Regions from separate parts of the Shinella sp. GW835-FHT14H05 genome, predicted to be linked through region 3. Evidence: predicted binding sites of a transcription regulator. Region 3 holds the regulator's gene; each other region holds the start of a gene.
What was found. The regulator LexA, encoded in region 3, represses DNA repair genes until DNA is damaged. The targets are predictions, from matches to a motif close to TGTTCNNNNTGTGTTCNG.
Positions count from the first base shown of each region.

Region 1: a site for LexA is predicted at 3,083-3,100, ahead of AC1Q6Z_RS21430 (energy-coupling factor ABC transporter ATP-binding protein). Genes of this name have one in related genera too.
Region 2: a site for LexA is predicted at 1,570-1,587, ahead of AC1Q6Z_RS21735 (PA0069 family radical SAM protein). Genes of this name have one in related genera too.
Region 4: a site for LexA is predicted at 2,982-2,999, ahead of AC1Q6Z_RS28385 (ImuA family protein). Genes of this name have one in related genera too.

Region 1 is NZ_JBXAFY010000007.1:191,412-195,910, reverse strand. It holds gene AC1Q6Z_RS21445 (class I adenylate-forming enzyme family protein) at 1-1,113, opposite strand, end outside; gene AC1Q6Z_RS21440 (biotin transporter BioY) at 1,118-1,681, opposite strand; gene AC1Q6Z_RS21435 (energy-coupling factor transporter transmembrane component T family protein) at 1,711-2,316, opposite strand; gene AC1Q6Z_RS21430 (energy-coupling factor ABC transporter ATP-binding protein) at 2,310-2,990, opposite strand; gene AC1Q6Z_RS21425 (winged helix-turn-helix domain-containing protein) at 3,119-4,315, shown strand; gene AC1Q6Z_RS21420 (hypothetical protein) at 4,312-4,499, opposite strand, start outside.
Region 2 is NZ_JBXAFY010000007.1:249,051-253,549, reverse strand. It holds gene rnhB (ribonuclease HII) at 1-188, opposite strand, end outside; gene AC1Q6Z_RS21735 (PA0069 family radical SAM protein) at 355-1,512, opposite strand; gene AC1Q6Z_RS21730 (glycosyltransferase family protein) at 1,685-2,218, shown strand; gene AC1Q6Z_RS21725 (calcium-binding protein) at 2,215-3,207, opposite strand; gene moaB (molybdenum cofactor biosynthesis protein B) at 3,286-3,834, opposite strand; gene AC1Q6Z_RS21715 (4-(cytidine 5'-diphospho)-2-C-methyl-D-erythritol kinase) at 3,821-4,499, opposite strand, start outside.
Region 3 is NZ_JBXAFY010000001.1:1,455,817-1,460,315, forward strand. It holds gene AC1Q6Z_RS07115 (ComEC/Rec2 family competence protein) at 1-1,067, shown strand, start outside; gene lexA (transcriptional repressor LexA) at 1,048-1,767, opposite strand; gene AC1Q6Z_RS07125 (molybdopterin molybdotransferase MoeA) at 1,877-3,100, opposite strand; gene moaC (cyclic pyranopterin monophosphate synthase MoaC) at 3,100-3,594, opposite strand; gene trpC (indole-3-glycerol phosphate synthase TrpC) at 3,594-4,409, opposite strand; gene trpD (anthranilate phosphoribosyltransferase) at 4,418-4,499, opposite strand, start outside.
Region 4 is NZ_JBXAFY010000014.1:49,268-53,766, reverse strand. It holds gene AC1Q6Z_RS28395 (error-prone DNA polymerase) at 1-742, opposite strand, end outside; gene AC1Q6Z_RS28390 (Y-family DNA polymerase) at 742-2,256, opposite strand; gene AC1Q6Z_RS28385 (ImuA family protein) at 2,174-2,932, opposite strand; gene AC1Q6Z_RS28380 (ATP-dependent helicase) at 3,138-4,499, shown strand, end outside.

The DNA.
Region 1 (4,499 bases), on a different contig from region 3:
ACCAAGGTCGCCGACGGTCGCGAGCGTGCCGAAGCGGGCGAGCCCCGCGCCGTCGCCGGCACCAAGATAGCTGGTCGCGACGAGCGGGCTCTCGACGAAGATCGTGCCGGTTTCACCTGCGGAAAGCGCCTTGCCGTCCTTGTCCAGCACGCAAAGCCGCACGCCGGGAAAAACCGTGCCGACGGCGGTGGAGGAGGCGGGGTCGCCCGGCGTGGTGACCGTGACGAAGCCGAGCTCCGAGGCACCGTAATATTCGCGCACGGCCGCGTTGGGGAAATGCGCGGCGCAGAGCGCATGGTCGGCCGCGGTCAGTTTTGCGCCGGCAACCGTGATAGCCGCGATGGTATCGACGGGCGCGCCCTCGCAGAGCCGGCGCAGCATGGTCGGCACCAGCACGAGCCGGCGGATGTCCGATGTGCGGATCGTCTCCAGCGCCTGTGCCGCATCGAAATGCCGGGCGGCATGGAAGGCGCCGCCGGCAAGCAGGGTCTCCGTCATCGCATAGAGCGCAAGGCCGTGGGCCAGCGGGCCGGGAGCATAGGTGCTGGTCGTGGCATCGAGGCCGAAGAAGGGCGCGCCGGCGGCAAGGCTGGTGCGCCAGGAGCGGCGGTCGCGGATGATCGGCTTCGGATCGGCCGTCGTGCCGGAGGTGAAGACGATGAGGAACGGGGCGTCGTCGCGGCCTTCCGGCAAGGGCGGTGCGTCGGCGGCAGCGCTTTCGGCGAGGACGAGGGTCGCGCCGCTCCTTGGATTGTGGGCGAGAAGCTCAGCCCCTTCGGCGATGACGATCAGGTCGGGATCGAGTTTTTCGAGGAGCCGCCGGCGCACCGCTTCCGGCAGATGAGGATCGACCAGCGCGGCGCAGGTGTTTCCGGCCGTGGCGGCCGCGAAGGCGGCGGGGAAAAGGGCGTGGTTGCCGGTGACGAGCGCGACCAGCCGGTTTTCCGGGCCGATGGCGCTTCGGCCGGAGGGTGCGAGACCCGCGAAGGCCGCATGCAGGCGTCGCGCGGTGGCGACGAGCGTTGCGTAGGACAGAACCCGGCCCTCCAGGTGGAAGGCCGGGTTTTCTGGATGTTGCGCGGCGTGCCGTTCGAGGGCACCGGCCAGCGACATCGGCTCAGGCGCGCTGCGGAAGCAGCGGATAACCGGCGAGCACCGCGCGGCCGGCGAGCATGGCGACGAAGGCCTTGATAAGATCGCCCGGCACGAAGACGAGGCCGGCGAGGGCCGTCTCGAAGAAGGCCTTGCCGCTCATATAGGCGAGCCACGGAACGCCGAAGAGATAGACGACCGCGATGCCGCCGACGACGGCAGCGGCCAGGAAGGCGAGGAACTGCGTGAGCTCGCCCTGTTCTTCCTTGACGAAGCGCTCGGCGATCAGGCCGCAGACGAAGGCGCCGAAGACCCAGCCGACGAGATAGCCGGCGGTGGGGCCGGCGAAGACCGCAAGGCCGCCACGGCCGCCGGACAGAACCGGCAGGCCGATCGCGACCAGCAGCAGCACGAGCAGCACTGCCGCCGCACCGCGTTTGGCGCCGAGAATGCAGCCGGCGAGCATGACGCCGAGCGACTGCGCGGTGATCGGCACCGGAATGAAGCCGAGGGTGATCGGCGGCAGCAGGCCCAGCACCACGATGATCGCGGCGAAGAGGGCGACGAGGACGATGTCTCTGGTGGTCATGTCAGCTTTCCCGAATGGACATAAATGGGTTAGTGCCGCCGAAATCCGCGCGCGTCAATCGCCATGGCGATCGTATCCGCATCCTTCAGCGTCAGGATGATCAACGGCACGAGGGTGGTGAGCGGCCGCACCGGCAGGCCGCGCGCCTTGTGGGCGTCCGCGATTTCGCCGTAGCGGGCAAAGATTTCCGGCACGAAGCGGATGACGAGGCCGACCGCCAGGCTGACATCCGCCGCCCGCACGAAGCCGAATCGTTCCAGCGGCGTCAGGAGCCGGGTGATCTCGTCCATGAAAGCGGAAATGCCCGTCGTCGCGGTGATGGCGGCGGCGAGTAGGACCAGGGTGGAGAGCCGGCAGAAGACGGCGAGCGCCTCGTGCAGCGAATGGAAAAGATAGTTCGCCCCGGCGACGAGAAGAACCGTGAAGAGCACGAAGCGCACGCGCCGGAACGCCTCGCCGGCGCCGATCCCGGTCGAGAGATAGAGCGCCGCCGACAACACCAGCGCCGGGACGAGAAGCCGCAGGTCCGTGGTGAGGAAGAGCCCGATCGCCGCCACGAAAAGCGCGATCAGCTTGCCGCGCACCGGCATGCGGTGGAGGAGCGAATCGCCCTCGATGTCGAGCCCGTTCAGCATGTTGCGATCTCGCGGTAGGTGCGGATCGCCTCTTCCGGCCGGCTATCGGCCGCAAGCCGACCGTCGTGGAACACCAGCACGCGGTCGAAACTCTCGATCAGCGCAAGGTCGTGCGTGATGACGAGCACCTGTTCCGGCAGGCCGGCAATAGTGCGCGCGATGAGCGCGCGGTTTTTCAGGTCGAGTTGGTTGGTCGGCTCGTCGAGGATCAAGAGGTCCGGGCCGGTGACGAGCACGCTGGCAATCGCGCCGAGCTGCGTCTCGCCGCCGGAGAGCTCGTGCACGCGGCGGCGCGCGAGATGCGAAATGCCGAATCGCGCCAGCACGGCCTCGGTCTTTTCCGCGATCTCCGCCTTGCCGAGCCCGCGGTTCTTCAGGCCGAAGGCGATATCCTCGGCGAGGATCGGCAGGATCATCTGATGCTGCGGGTTCTGGAAGATGAAGCCGGTTTTTCCGCGTGCACCCACCTCGTCCGCCACCGTATCCAGCCCGCCGACGGTCACGGTGCCGGCGGTCGGCTTGACCAAGCCGTTGATCATCCGCGCCATCGTCGTCTTGCCGGAGCCGTTGAGGCCGACGACGCCGATGCGGCGTTCGGTGAGCGTAAGTGTCAGCGGGTGGAGCGCCACGCGGCCGGCATAGGTCACCGTGGCGGCGGAGAAGACGATATCCAAGAGCGGGATCCCGGTTCGCGGATGGTGAGGGAGCTATAAGCAATTCGGGGAAAAGCGCAAACGCCTCGTGCGCTGCGGCATGACGAAAACAGTAGAACAAACAGAGAATATATGCCTATCATCCCGCCATGACGATTCTCCTTTCCAATGCCGAGGCCCGGCGCATCTTCCTCGCCCGGCAGGGTCTCAGCGCTTCCCCCGGCCGCCAGCTCGGCAAGGCGGGGCTGCTGCAACTCATCCACGACATCGGCTTCGTTCAGGTGGACAGCATCGCCACGGTCGAGCGGGCGCATCACCAGATCCTGTTTTCGCGCAACCAGACCTACCGGCGCGAGCATCTTTCCGAACTGCTGGAGAAGGACGGCGAACTCTTCGAGCACTGGACGCACGACGCCTCGATTATCCCGAGCGCCTTCTTCCGCTACTGGAAGCACCGTTTCCGCCGCAAGGAAGCCTCCATCCTGGAAAACTGGCGCAAATGGCAGGGCGAGGGCTTCGACAGGGCTTTCGAGGAGACCTACGAGCGCATCGCTGCCAGCGGACCGGTGCTGTCGCGCGAATTGAAGGTGGACGATCACAAATCCGGCGGCTGGTGGAACTGGCATCCCAACAAGACGGCTCTGGAATATCTCTGGCACACCGGCAAGCTGGCGATTGCCCGGCGGGAGAACTTCCAGAAGGTCTACGACCTTGCCGAGCGCGTGCTGCCGCCGCATCACCACGAACCGGCTGTCGAACACGACGCCTTCGTCGACTGGGCCTGCCGCAGCGCGCTGACACGGCTGGGCTTCGCCACGCATGGCGAGATCGCCGCCTTCTGGGCGCTGATCACGCCGGAGGAGGCGAAAACCTGGGTGGAGACTCACCGCGACGAGCTTCGCCCCGTCTCGATCGAGACGATGGACGGCGGCAAGCCGCGCGCCTCGCATGCCTTCGCCGATTTCCCGGAAAATCTCGGCGACATCCCCGAGCCGCCGGCCCGCCTGCGCGTGCTCTCGCCCTTCGATCCGCTGATCCGCGACCGCAACCGCACGGAACGGCTGTTCGGCTATTTCTACCGCATCGAGATCTTCGTGCCGGAGCCGAAGCGGCAATATGGCTACTACGTCTTCCCGCTGCTCGAAGGCGACCGCCTCGTCGGCCGCATCGATATGAAAGCCGACCGCAAGGCCGGCACGCTCGACGTCAAGCGGCTCTGGTGGGAACCGAAGGTGCGCCCATCGGCGGGGCGGCTTGAGAAGCTGGATGCCGAGCTAACGCGGCTCGCAAAATTTTCGGGCGTGGAAACGGTGCGCTATCTCGATGGGTGGAGAGGTGAAGCTTAGCGCCTTTTCCCGAAGGCGCCAGCCGGAACGGCGCGGTTGAAGGACGGTGCGGCCGATTGCGCGCGCGGCACCGCCGCCAGGTTCGGTTTTTGCTGGTAGGATGGCTCCGGGGCGCTGACGGCAAAGCGCCGATCGTCGAAATCATCCTCGGTTTGCTTCCGGCCCCGCGGGGCAAAAATGGCGC
Region 2 (4,499 bases), on a different contig from region 3:
GGAATGTTGTCCGGATCGAGCACCACGGCCGCCGCGACGACGGGACCGGCGAGCGGGCCGCGGCCCGCCTCGTCCGTGCCGGCGACCGGCCAGAGGCCGCGCTTGCGGGCGGCAAGCTCCATCAGGAAATCCGGCCCTTCGGGCAGGTCGAAAAGAAGGCGGGAATCGGAGGATGCGGGACGGGACATGCGGCGAACCTCGCACATCCGTCCGATTCCCTGCAAGTCCCCCGGCAGGAGGCGGATGCCGGAGGAGCAACCGGCACGCCCGGGGAAGACGGGCCGGAAGATGATGCCGGGCGCGAATGCCCGGCGAATGTCGTTTTCGCACGACCCGGGAACGCCCGGGGTACAGCTAAAGCAGCGAGAGCTGGACGCCGCTGCCCGAGGGCGGCACGAACTGGTCGCTGGCGAGACTGCGGCGGGTGCGGGTCAACTCCAGCCGCTTGGCTGCCATCTCGAAGCGGCGGGCGATCTGCCAGGCATAGGGACCAGCGCCCTTCATGCGCTTACCGAATTCCGCGTCGTAGTCCTTGCCGCCGCGCATCGAACGCACCAGCGACATGACGTGGCGGTAGCGGTCCGGATAATGGCGTAGAAGCCAGTCGCGGAAGAGCGGGCTTACTTCCAGCGGCAGGCGGAGCAGCACATAGCTTGCCTCGCAGGCACCGGCCGCCTTACCCGAATCGAGCACGCGCTCGATCTCGTGGTCGTTGAGGCCGGGAATGATCGGCGCCATCATGATGGCGACCGGGATGCCGGCTTCTGACAGCGCGCGAATGGCTTCCAGCCGGCGCGGCGGGGTCGCGGCGCGCGGTTCCATGGTGCGTGCCAGCTTGCGGTCGAGCGTGGTGACCGAGATGCCGGCCCAGGCGAGCCCACGCGCCGCCATGCGGCCGAGGATGTCGATGTCGCGCATGACCAGCGCCGACTTGGTGACAATCGACACGGGATGATTGGCGGCATCCAGCACTTCGAGGATCTGGCGCATGATGCGCCATTCCTTCTCGATCGGCTGGTAGGGATCGGTGTTGGTGCCGATCGCGATGACCCGCGGCTTGTAGCCGGGCTTGGAAAGCTCGCGCTCCAGCAGTTTCGGCGCATCTGGCTTGGCAAACAGCTTCGCCTCGAAATCGAGGCCAGCGGAGAGGCCCATGAAGGCATGGGTCGGCCGGGCGAAACAATAGATACATCCGTGCTCGCAACCGCGATAGGGATTGATCGAGCGGTCGAAGGGAATGTCGGGCGAATCGTTGCTGGTGATGATCGTGCGCGGCTTTTCCACCTGCACCTCGGTGCGGAAGGGCGGAAGTTCCTCCAGTGTCTGCCAGCCGTCGTCGACGGTCTCGCGCGTCACCGGCTCGAACCGGCCGGTGAAGTTGAGCCCGGCCCCGCGGCCGCGCCGGCGGTCCCCATCGACGCGCATGCCCGTCTGTGCCATCAGCGCCTCGGCAACGTCTTTCGTGTGGCCGGGCGCGAGGGAGCCCTGCCTGAGATCGGCAAGATCGTTCATGGCTGTCTCCGGCGGGGCAGACCCCCGTTCCAATGACTATATTCCTATCGCCGAAACCAGAACAATGCAAGAACAAAATTCCCCGCGCCGCTAACCATGCTTTCTAACCATGCGGGAACATGGCGGGGCGGGGGCGGTGGAAATCCATGCTGCAATGCGGTATTGCAAAGGAATGCTGACAATCATCCTGGAATGCCGCGACAACGAGGCCGAGCTTGCGCAGACGTTGTCGGCGCTGGTCACGGGCGCCGTGCAGGGCATCGTGCGCGACGTGATCGTGCTCGACCACGGTTCGCGCGACGGCTCGGCCAAGGTGGCGGATGCGGCAGGCTGCCGGTTCCTGACGAGCTGGGACATGAAGGATGTCGTGCGCTCCGCCCGCGGCGACTGGCTGCTGCTGCTGGAGCCGGGCGCGCGCCCGCTGGCCGGCTGGGTCGATGCCATCGTCGATCATGTGTCGATCAACAAGAACCCGGCGCGTTTTCTCGGCTCGCGCAACCATCGCCGGCCGTTCTTCAAGCGGTTTGCGCGCCGCGCCGCGCCGCTGGAGCAGGGGTATCTCGTCAGCAAGCGTCAGGCATCGGCGACCGTGCGCACCGGCATGGCGCTCGCCGACATGGCGGGCCGCTCGGGCGTGCGAAAACTGGTCGCCGAGATCGTGCCTGCCTGGGCGGTGAAGGCCATGCGGGCCGAGAGCGTGGATTAAAGCAGGAAGTCACTGCGGAAGAGGCCGTCCAGCCCACGGACCTCGATCTCGAAATCGGCCTGGCCGTCGCCGTTGACGTCGCCGGACACCACGCCGCCCTGGATGCGAAGCTCGCCGGCATTGCCGGAAAAATCGTTGCCGCCGATGAAGGCGAAAGCCTGGTTGCCGCCGCGGCCGGCATTGGCGTCGATGTCGCGCAGGTCGATCTTGTCGCCTTCGCCGTGGGTGAAATCGAGGATGACGTCGCGTCGCGCGCCCACCGCCGATTCGAAGACGCCGTTGAAGTCGAAACGGTCGGCGCCGCTGTCGCCCTGCAACAGGTCCATGCCGCGGCCGCCGGTAAGCACGTCGTTGCCGCCGCGCCCGGCAATCTGGTCGTCGCCACCAAGACCCTTCAATATGTTCGAGACGCTGGAGCCGAAGAGAATGTCGCCGGCATTGGTGCCCTCGGCATTCTCGATGCTGATCAGGCGCTCGAAACGGTTGGACCCGGTCTGCGCCAGGCCGTTGCCGAGATCGATGCCGACGCCGGTGCCGCCCACCACATTGTCGTCGTCGCGCGGGAGATAGCTGATCGAATCGACGCCCGAGCCGCCATGAAAGGTGTTCTGCTCGCCGACGGAGAAGAAGCGGTCGTTGCCGCCCTCGCCGAAATAGCTGCTCTTGAAGGTGCTGACGGCGATCTTGTCGTTGCCGGCGCCGGCCTTGACGATGTCGGCGCGCTCGTTGACGAAGGAGCCGAAGCCGGTGCCGACATAGGTGTCGTTGCCCGCGCCGAGGAGGATGACGCTGCCGTCTTCCTTCATGTTGACGACGCTGTCGTTTCCGGCGCCGGCATCCACCTGGTTGCGGCCGCCGAAATCGTCGGTGCGGTTGAGGATGATGGTGTCGTTGCCACCGCGCGCAAAAATCGTCACTTCGACATTGTTGAAGCTGCTGCCTTGTACGAAGCGGTCTGCGCGGTTGGTGCCGTTGATCGTGCGTCCCATTGGTCTCTCCTCAACTTTTCGATTGCTGGGAAAGTCATAGGGGGCGATGCGGGGGTGCGCAGTCTCCTATGGAACAGGTCAGCCGGCCGTGCGCTTCAGGTGCTCGTCGAGCCGCGGCATGATTTCCACGAAGTTGCAGGGCATGTGGCGATAGTCGAGCTGCGCCTTGAGAATGCCGTCCCAGGCATCCTTGCAGGCGCCCGGCGAGCCCGGCAGCACGAAGATGAAGGTGGCATTGGTGACGCCGCCGGTCGCGCGCGACTGGATCGTCGAGGTGCCGATCTTGTCGTAGGAGATGCGGTGGAAGACTTCGGAAAAGCCGTCCATGCGTTTTTCGAAGATCGGCTCCAGCGCTTCCGGCGTCACATCGCGGCCGGTAAAACCCGTGCCGCCGGTGGTGATGACGACGTCGATCGCCTCGTCGCGCGTCCAGGCCTCCACCGTCGCGCGGATTTCGGCGACGTCGTCCGTCACGATGGCGCGGGCGGCGAGCCGGTGGCCTGCCTCAGCGATGCGGGCGACGAGCGTGTCGCCGGAGCGATCCGTGTCGGGCGTGCGCGTATCAGACACGGTGAGCACGGCAATACCGACCGGGATGAAGGGCCTTGTCTCGTCAATGCGTGCCATGGGTCGCTCCAACTGTGCGGGTCGCCACGAAGAACCAATGCGGATGCTGTCTGCCGAGATCAGTGGCAGCGGCTTGGGCGGCGTCATCGGATGGGTATAGCGCGAAGCATGTCGCGCCGGAACCGGACATGCGCACGAGATCCGCGTCTGTGGCCGAGAGGCTCTGCGAAAGAGACGCGATCTCGGGGCAGAGCTGCCGGGCAGGGGGTTCCAGGTCGTTGCGCAGCCGCGAAAGCAGGCTCACCCAGCCTTCACGGCCGGTGACGGGAATGAAGGGTGGATTGTGCTTGGAGGCGAGCGCCTTGAAGACCGCCGGTGTCGAGACGCCGACCATGGGATTGGCGAGCACGATCGACATGGACGGCATGGTCAGCGGCGTGAGGCTGTCGCCGACGCCGCGGGCCATCAGCGGCTGGCCGACAAGACACATCGGCACGTCTGCGCCGAGGCCGATGGCGATGGCGTCGCGCTCGTTCTTCGGTAGGTCTGCCTGCCAGAGTGCCAGAAGCCCGCGCAGGGTCGCCGCCGCATCTGCCGATCCCCCGCCGATGCCCGATGCGATGGGCAGGTTCTTTTCGAGATGGATGTGCACCGGCGGGGCGGCCTGGCCATGGTTCGCCAGCGCGGCCCGCAGCCGATCGCGCGCCCGGGTGACGAGATTGTCG
Region 3 (4,499 bases):
GGCTCATGCTCTCCTCGTTGATCGGCGGTTTTTCCACGCTGATCTATTCCATCGGCCATTTTCACCGCATCCCCGCCTATGGCCTCGCCGGCAATCTTCTGGCGATGCCGGTGATCAGCACGATCGTCATGCCCTTTGGCCTCATCGCAGTGCTGCTGATGCCGTTCGGCCTCGATGCCATCCCCTTCGCGATCATGGGCAAGGGCATCGAATGGATGATCGCGCTTTCGATGTGGGTCGCAAGCTGGAAAGGCGAAATCGTCACCGGTCAAATTCCGCAGTCCGCTTTCCTGCTAATCGGCCTCGGCGGCGGCCTGGCCTGCATCCTGCGCACCCGGCTGCGCCATGCCGGCACGCTGCTCGTCATGCTCGGGATCGTCATCGCCTGCTGGCCGGACGAACGCCGCGCGCCGGAAGTGCTGGTCTCGGAAGACGGCCGTCTCGTGGCGATCCGGCGCGGCGACACCGTTGCAACGAACCGCGCAAGGCCGCCGGATTTCATCTATGCGCAATGGCGCCGCGCGCTGCGGCTCGGCGATCTCATCAAGCCGGAGATGCGCAAGAGCGAAGGGCTGACGGTAGAGGAGGTCGGTGAAACCGCTGAAGGGACTGAAAAGCAGAGGAAGCCGCGCCACAAGGCGGATCGGCAGAGGGCGAAGGCCGCCATGGCATCCGCCCTGGAGGCCGCAGGAAAGGGCAGGGGCTTCATCTGCGAAACAAAGGCATTCTGCGCCGCTGTTTCGCCGAGCGGTTGGCGGATCGTCACGCTGGAAGACCTCGCCTTCCTCGGAACCGCCTGCGATGCTGCCGACCTCGTCGTCGTGTCCCAAGCCCTGCGGCTGGAGGAATGCCGCTCCGGAGCCCGGCTGATGACGGCCCGCCATTTGCGGCGCACGGGCGCACTGGAAATCCAGCCCGACGCCGAAAAGGCCGCTTCAACACTTTCCGACGCCGAGATCACCCCCGCCATCGAAACCCTCGACCGGCCCTGGTCTCGCCACCGCACCTATGATTGGCGTAGCGGCACCTTCGAGGCCGAGACGGCGCTCAATGATAGCGGCGAATGAGGCCGACGAGCTTGCCCTGGATCTTGACGCGGTCCGGCCCGAAAATGCGGGTCTCGTAGGCCGGGTTTGCGGCTTCGAGCGCAATGGAGGCGCCCTTGCGGCGGAAACGCTTAAGCGTCGCTTCCTCGTCGTCGACGAGCGCCACGATGATCTCGCCCGGATTGGCGGTGGTGGCGTTGCGGATGATCACGGTGTCGCCGTCGAGGATGCCGGCCTCGATCATCGAGTCGCCCTTGACCTCCAGCGCATAATGATCGCCGTTGCCGACCATCTCGGCCGGCACCATGATCTCGTGGGTGTTGTTCTGGATGGCGGAGATCGGAACACCGGCGGCGATGCGTCCCATGACCGGCACGGAGACCGACAACGACATGTCCGCTTGCGGCGTGCGCTGTACGGGGGCGGCCGGCACGGGCTGCTTGCCGCGGCTGCCTTCGATGACGGCCGGCGAAAAGCCGCGGCGCGGCTGGAGGCTTGGCGAATAGGCTTCGGGAAGCTTGATCACTTCCAGTGCCCGCGCCCGGTTGGGCAGGCGGCGGATGAAGCCGCGCTCCTCCAGTGCCGTGATGAGGCGATGGATGCCGGACTTGGATGCGAGATCGAGCGCATCCTTCATCTCGTCAAACGAGGGAGGAATACCGGACTCCTTCATCCGTTCATGAATGAACAGGAGAAGTTCCTGTTGTTTCCGCGTGAGCATGGCCCCTCCACCGAGAATCTTGAAACAATCCAGAATCGTGAAACAAATCCAGAACAGACACTATCTGTTCCATATGTGTTCCGCAAGGCCTTGGAAATAATAATATTGTTCAGACGGAGGGTTCGCGCAGGAGAAGTACTTCGCAGAGATCGCCTTGGGGAACGGCCGGGGCGTTTGGCGGTCGGATCAGCAAGCCTTCCGATTCGGCGAAGACCTTCATCATCGAGGAATCCTGCTTGCCGAAGGGGGTGACGCGCAGGTCGCCGGCCGGTCCCCGGACGATGCGGGCGCGGACATAATCCTGCCGCTGGTCGTTTTCCTTGAGCGGCACGGCGGCGATGGCCGGGTGCCGGCGGTTTTTTGCGGGCAGGCGGGCGAGGCGGCGCACCAGCGGCTCCAGGAAGAGCAGCGAGCAGACGAGGCTTGAGACCGGGTTGCCGGGCAGGCCCAGCACCTGGATATCCCCCAGCCGGCCGACCATCAGCGGCTTTCCCGGCCGCATGGCGATTCGCCAGAAATCGAGCTCCATGCCGGCCTCGCCGAGCACCGGCTGCACGAGGTCGAAATCGCCGACGGAGGCGCCGCCGAGCGTCACGAGCACGTCGATATCGAGCGCCAGGGCGTTTCGCACGGCTTCCAGAATCGCCTGCTTGTCGTCGCCGACGATCCCGAGGTCGATCACCTCCGCGCCGGCCGCCCGCGCGAGCGCCGAAACGCCATAGGTGTTGGACGCGATGATCTGGCTGGCGCCGGGCGGCGTTCCGGGCGGGACGAGCTCGTCGCCTGTCGCAAGCACCGCGACGCGGGGGCGGGCGTAGACTGTTAGCGCCGGATGGTTCATCGCAGCGGCGACGGTCAGGCGGCCGGCATCGAGCACGGCGCCGGCCTTCAGCACGGTCTCGCCTTCGGAAAAATCCTGTCCGCGTGGGCGCACATGGCGGCCTTTTGGAGTGAGGAAGGTCGTGCGGATGCGGCCGTCTTCCAGCTTTTCCGCGTCTTCCTGCAAAAGCACGGTATCGGCGAAGGAGGGCAAGGGCGCGCCGGTGAAAATGCGCACGGCCTCGCCCGGGCCGGCAGAGCCTTCGAAGGCGTGACCGGCGGAGGAGAGGCCGACGACCTTGAGGATGGCGCCGAGTGTAGCGATATCCGCGTGGCGGACGGCGTAGCCGTCCATGGCGGAATTGTCGAAAGGCGGCTGGGTCAGGCGCGCGGCGATGTCTTCGGCGAGGACGCGGCCTTGCGCGTCATGCAGCGAAACCGTCTCTGTCCGCTGTGTCGGCTTGGGCCGGGAAAGCAGGCGGTCGAGGGCGTCGGCGACGGGGAGGAGCGACATCAGGCGTTTGCCCGCTTGTAGTCGCCGGAGCGGCCGCCGGATTTTTCGACGAGCCGGATGCCGCCGATCTCCATCTCGCGGTCGGCGGCTTTCGCCATGTCGTAGATGGTGAGGCAGGCGACGCTGACGGCGGTGAGCGCCTCCATTTCGACGCCGGTGCGGCCGGTGAGCTTCGCCATGGCCTCGACGCGCAGGCCGGGCAGGGTACGGTCCTCGCGGATTTCGACGGCGACCTTGGTGAGCATCAGCGGGTGGCAGAGCGGGATAAGGCTCGACGTCTGCTTGGCGGCCATGATGCCGGCAAGGCGGGCCGTGCCGATCACGTCGCCCTTCTTGGCATCGCCCTTGAGGATGAGATCGAGGGTCGCGGGCGCCATCCGGATGAAGCCTTCGGCAACCGCGATGCGCACCGTTTCGGCCTTGTCGCCGACATCCACCATGTTGGCTTCACCGGAGGCATCGATATGGGTCAGCGTGGCGGCCTTTTCGGCCATCATTCGGCCGCCAGCATGCCGGCGGAGCCGGTCAGCAGTTCGCGGGTCGCGGCGGCCACGTCCTCCTTGCGCATCAGGCTTTCGCCGACGAGGAAGGTGGAGATGCCGACCTTGCCGAGGCGTTCACAATCCGCATGGGTGAAGATGCCGCTTTCGCCGACGAGCAGGCGGTCGTCGGGCACCATGCCGGCGAGCTTTTCCGACACCGCGAGATCGACCTCGAAGGTCCGCAGGTTGCGGTTGTTGATGCCGACGAGCTTGGATTTCAGCCTGAGCGCCCGTTCCATCTCCGGTTCGTCGTGCACTTCGATCAGCACGTCCATACCGAGCGAAAAGGCGGCGTCCTCCAGCATCTTCGCATCGTCGTCGCTGAGGGACGCCATGATGATGAGGATGCAGTCGGCGCCCCAGGCGCGGGCTTCCAGCACCTGGTAGCTGTCGAACATGAAGTCTTTGCGCAGCGCCGGCAGCGCGCAGGCCTGGCGGGCGGCGGTGAGGAATTCGGGCGCGCCCTGGAAGCTCGGCGTGTCCGTCAGCACCGAGAGGCAAGCGGCGCCGCCGGCCTCATAGGCCTTGGCGAGCGCCGGCGGATCGAAATCCGGGCGGATGAGGCCCTTGGAGGGGCTGGCCTTCTTGATTTCGGCGATCAGGCCGAAACTGCCGGCGGCTTTTCTGGCCTTGAGGCTCGCGAAGAAGCCGCGCGGCGGCTCCTGGTCGCGGATCTGGGCGCGAAGCTCGGCGGGGGCCACGCGCGCCTTGGCGGCGGCGATTTCTTGCAGTTTGTAGGCTTCGATCGTTTTCAGGATATCGGTCATGGCCAATCCTACTCCGCATGGCCTTCGTTGGAAACCGAAACGAGGCGTTCGAGCACCGTGCGGGCGCGACCGCTTTCCAGGGCTTCGGTT
Region 4 (4,499 bases), on a different contig from region 3:
TGCAGCGATCGACGATTTCGCGGGTGCGGGCCAGCGCTTCGGGATAATTGGCAAAGAGCCGCTGCATCTCATCGGGGTGTTTGAGATGCCTATCGGCGTGGCGCTCGCGGTCGAAACCGACGTCGTCGATGGTGGTGCGCGTGCGGATGCAGGTCACAACGTCCTGGAGCTGGCGGCGGCCCGGCTCGTGGAACAGCGCATCGTTGGTGACGATCGTTCTGACCTTGTGACGGGCCGCCGTCGTGGCGATGCCGTGCAGACGCAGCTTGTCGTTCGGCCGGCGGCGCAGGCATAGGCTCACATAGGCGCGATCACCGAAGAGATCGGCCATCTTGCGCAGTTGCACCGCGCAGGTCTCGTCGGCCTCATCCGGGACCAGCACGCCGATCATGCCGGCGGCGTGCTCGGAGACATCCGCGAAATCGATCAGGCAATTGCCCTTGCCACCGCGCGCCTTACCGAGCGACAGCAACCGCGTCAGCCGCGAATAGGCCGGTCGATCCATGGGATAGACGAGAACCGACATGCCGTCGGTGAGATCGAGCCGGCACCCGACGACGAGGCGTACGCCGCTCGCCTTGGCGGCCTCCCAGGCGCGCACAACGCCGGCGAGGCTGTTGCGATCGACAACACCGAGCGCTTCGATACCCAGCGCGGCCGCGGCGGCGAACAGCTCGTCGGCGCTGGAAGCACCGCGCAGAAACGAGAAATGCGTCGTGACCTGAAGCTCTGCATACCGCATCACCCGAAGACCCCATGCACAAACCAAAGGTGCGAGCCGGTCTCCGGATCAATGCCGTCGCCGGCGCGATAGACCCAGTAGCGCTCGCCAAGCTCATCCTCGACGACGAAGTAGTCCCTTACCGCCTGGAACTCGCGCGGCCGCATCCACCATTCGCCGAAAATGCGTTCCGGGCCGTCGGCTCGAACGACCTTTCGCCTTTTGCCGCGCCAGGTGAACACGACCGGCGGCTGGTCCGGCAGGAGCGCCATGACATCGATGCGCTCGGGGTTTGCGAGGAGCCGAGACGGACGCGGCCACTTGTTGGCCCAGGTCTGGCCGATGTCGGGTGCGGTCGCTGAAATCCGTCGAACGGAACGCTCCGGCACATCGGACGCCACCGGCGCGACCCTGAAGAGCCGATGACCACGATTGCCCAGGATATCGACCAGCGGCGTGATGTCGGCAATCTCCTCCTCGACGAGCGATGAGACCACCTGCCGCTCTTCCAACGGCTCGGCGAAGACGGCGACGAGCACCAGCTTCTCGATGCCGAATCCGGGATCGATGGTCTCGATACGGTCACAGAGCAATTTCGACAGCCGCGTGGGATCGCGGACCGGCTTGGCGAGACCGGCGCGAAGGTGCTGACGCGTGTTGTCGACACGATGGATGGCGAGGTCGCAGCGCCGCGCGCCGAGGCCGTTTTCCGCCAGCTTGGCCGAGAGCTCGTCGACCAGGCGCCGGACATATTTCGCGATGGTTTCCGGCGCGCCGATCGGTTCCGCGAAATTTTTCGACACCTCGACCAGCTCCGGCGTCCGGATCGGTTCGATCGGCTCGGCGATGCGCCCGAACAACTGGTCGAGCCGGCGTGCAGGGTCCGGGCCGAAGCGCAGGGTGAGCGGCGCGCGCGGCATGGCGGAAAGTTGGCCAACCGTATCGACGCCGAGAACCCGCAAGCTCTGGACCGTCTCGGTCGGAAGCCGCAAGGCGAGGATCGGCAGGTCGACCATGGCTTTCGACACATTGCCGACCGGAACCACCGTCGTCTCCGCGGAGATCAGCCGGGCGATGGCGTGCGACGCGCCCCAGGTGTCGGAGACCGCCGCCCTTGCTGTGAGGCCATGGCCACGCAGACGATTGACCAAGCCCGTGATGAGAAGATCCTCGCCACCGTGAAGATGGTCGGCGCCCTCGGTGTCGATGACCAAGCCGTCGGCGCCATCGACGGCGACCACCGGGCTATATTGACGGAGCGCCCATAGCGCCAGCCGCTCGAGCGCGGCCGCATCTTCGGCCGGTGCTGCATCGACCATCATGAGATCGGCAACCATGGCCTGCGCTTTGCTGGCCGGCATTCCGACGCGCAGCCCGAGCTTCATGGCAGCCGGATCGGCAGCCGAGATCCAGCGCTTCGATCCACGCCGCGCGATCACGACGAGCGGCTTGTCAGCCGGCAAGGCTTCGCCAGCGTGCCGTCTGATCCGCTCTGTCGCCAGATGTGGGAAGTAGACAGATACGACCCTTGTCATCGGGGGCTCCAATTTCGAATTCGGCGCATTCGCCTGCTTTGACGCGCATCAGTTCCGCCAGCCAGCGCGCCCGCCCGACGCCGGCCACCGGCAATCGTTCCGACGGCAGGTTGCTGATGCGCCACCGCGTCGTCGAGGCCGTCGGCTGCCCATAATCCGACGCCTCGTTCTGCCGCCGCCAGCGCCGCAGCACGATCGCCATGGTTCCCGTCTTCTCCGCCGCCAACTGCAAGCGGCGCGAGGCGGTCATCGACAGGCGGACCAGCTCGCCGACGACGCAGGAAAGACCGCCGAAAGACAGCCCTTCCTCCATGGAGGACAGCACCTCCTCCTCCCGATCGCTTTCGCAGAACACGACCCGGTCAGGATGAAGGCCGGCCTGCGAGATCGCCGGGAAGAAGAGGTCCGGGCGCGTCATGCACCACAAGACCTTGCCCTTCGTCCGGGCGGCGACGCCGGCGGAAAACAGCGCCGCGGCCGCTCCATCGACCGTGCCGCCTCCCCCGCCGGCAACCTCATGCAACGCGCCGATGGTCAGCCCTCCGCCCGGCAAGGCCCGATCGATCTCCGGAACCGCGAAGGGCAGCACGGAGCGGGCGGGCGCGGCCCCGCCTTCTAGCTGGCCAATGCGCTCGCGAAGCTCGGCAAGCACGGGATTGAGGGCAGGGTTGGCCACGGCAGAATTGTTGCTCCTTCAGGGTTTTCAGCCGTCCTTTAAGCTGATACGTTCTTTATTTGTTCCGATTGACGAAGTGAGTCAATCGGGCTTCCGAGCGGGAGCTCCTCTCGCGGCTAAGGCGTTGAAACGAATCCAATAGCTGCATCAAGGGGATATCCGGCGCTCGGAGGGACAGGAAAATTTTCTCAGGCGCTGGGGACACATGACGACGGTATATCTCGACAAACTCAACGACCGCCAGCGGGAGGCGGTCGAGCATGGCGTCGGTCTGGCGGATGGCGCAATCGGCGGGCCGCTGCTGATCATCGCCGGCGCTGGATCGGGCAAGACCAATACCCTGGCGCACCGCGTCGCGCATCTGATCGTTAATGGCGCCGATCCGCGCCGCATCCTGCTGATGACGTTTTCCCGCCGCGCGGCTTCGGAAATGACGCGCCGCGTGCAGAGGATCTGCCGGCAGGTGCTCGGCGACAATGCCGCGATCATGACCGATGCGCTCGCCTGGGCGGGGACTTTCCATGGCATCGGTGCTCGGCTCTTGCGCATGTATGCGGAACAGATTGGGCTCGGTGTCGATTTCACGATCCATGACCGAGAGGACAGCGCGGACCTGATGAACATTGTCCGCCACCAGCTCGGATTCTCGAAAACGGAAAACCGCTTCCCCACCAAGAGCACCTGCATCGCGATCTATTCGCGGGTGGTGAACTCGGAGACGTCGATCGGCGAGGTCCTGAAGGCCTCCTATCCATGGGCTGTGGAATGGGAGCGCGAGCTGAAGGAGCTTTTTGCCGGCTATGTCGAAGCCAAGCAGACGCAGAACGTCATGGATTACGACGACCTCCTCCTCTACTGGGCGCAGATGGTCTCCGACCCGGACCTGGCGGACGACGTCGGCGGTCGCTTCGACTACGTGTTGGTCGACGAATACCAGGATACCAATCGCCTGCAGGCTGCCATCCTGATGTCGCTGAAGCCGGGCGGGCGTGGTCTCACGGTCGTCGGCGACGACGCGCAATCGATCTATTCGTTTCGCGCGGCGACTATACGCAATATCCTCGATTTCCCGAACGAGTTCTCGCCGAAGCCGGCCGACGTCATCACGCTCGACCGCAACTACCGTTCGACGCAGCCGATTCTCGCCGCCGCCAACGGCGTCATCGGCCTGGCACGCGAGCGCTACACGAAAAACCTCTGGACCGATCGCGCATCGGAGCAGCGGCCGATGCTTGTGACGGTGAAGGACGAGACGGACCAGGCCGCCTATATCGTTGAGCAGGTGCTGGCCAACCGCGAGGTGGGTGTTCCCCTGAAGCAGCAGGCCGTGCTGTTCCGCAGCTCCAACCATTCCAGCGCGCTGGAAATCGAGCTGACCCGCCGGAACGTGCCCTTCGTGAAGTACGGCGGCTTGAAATTCCTCGATGCCGCCCACGTCAAGGACCTGCTCGCCGTTCTACGCTTTGCCCAGAACCCGCGCGATCGCGTTGCCGGCTTCCGGGTGCTCCAGCTTCTTCCGGGCGTCGGGCCGCAGACGGCCGGCCGGATCCTCGACACGATCGCCGCC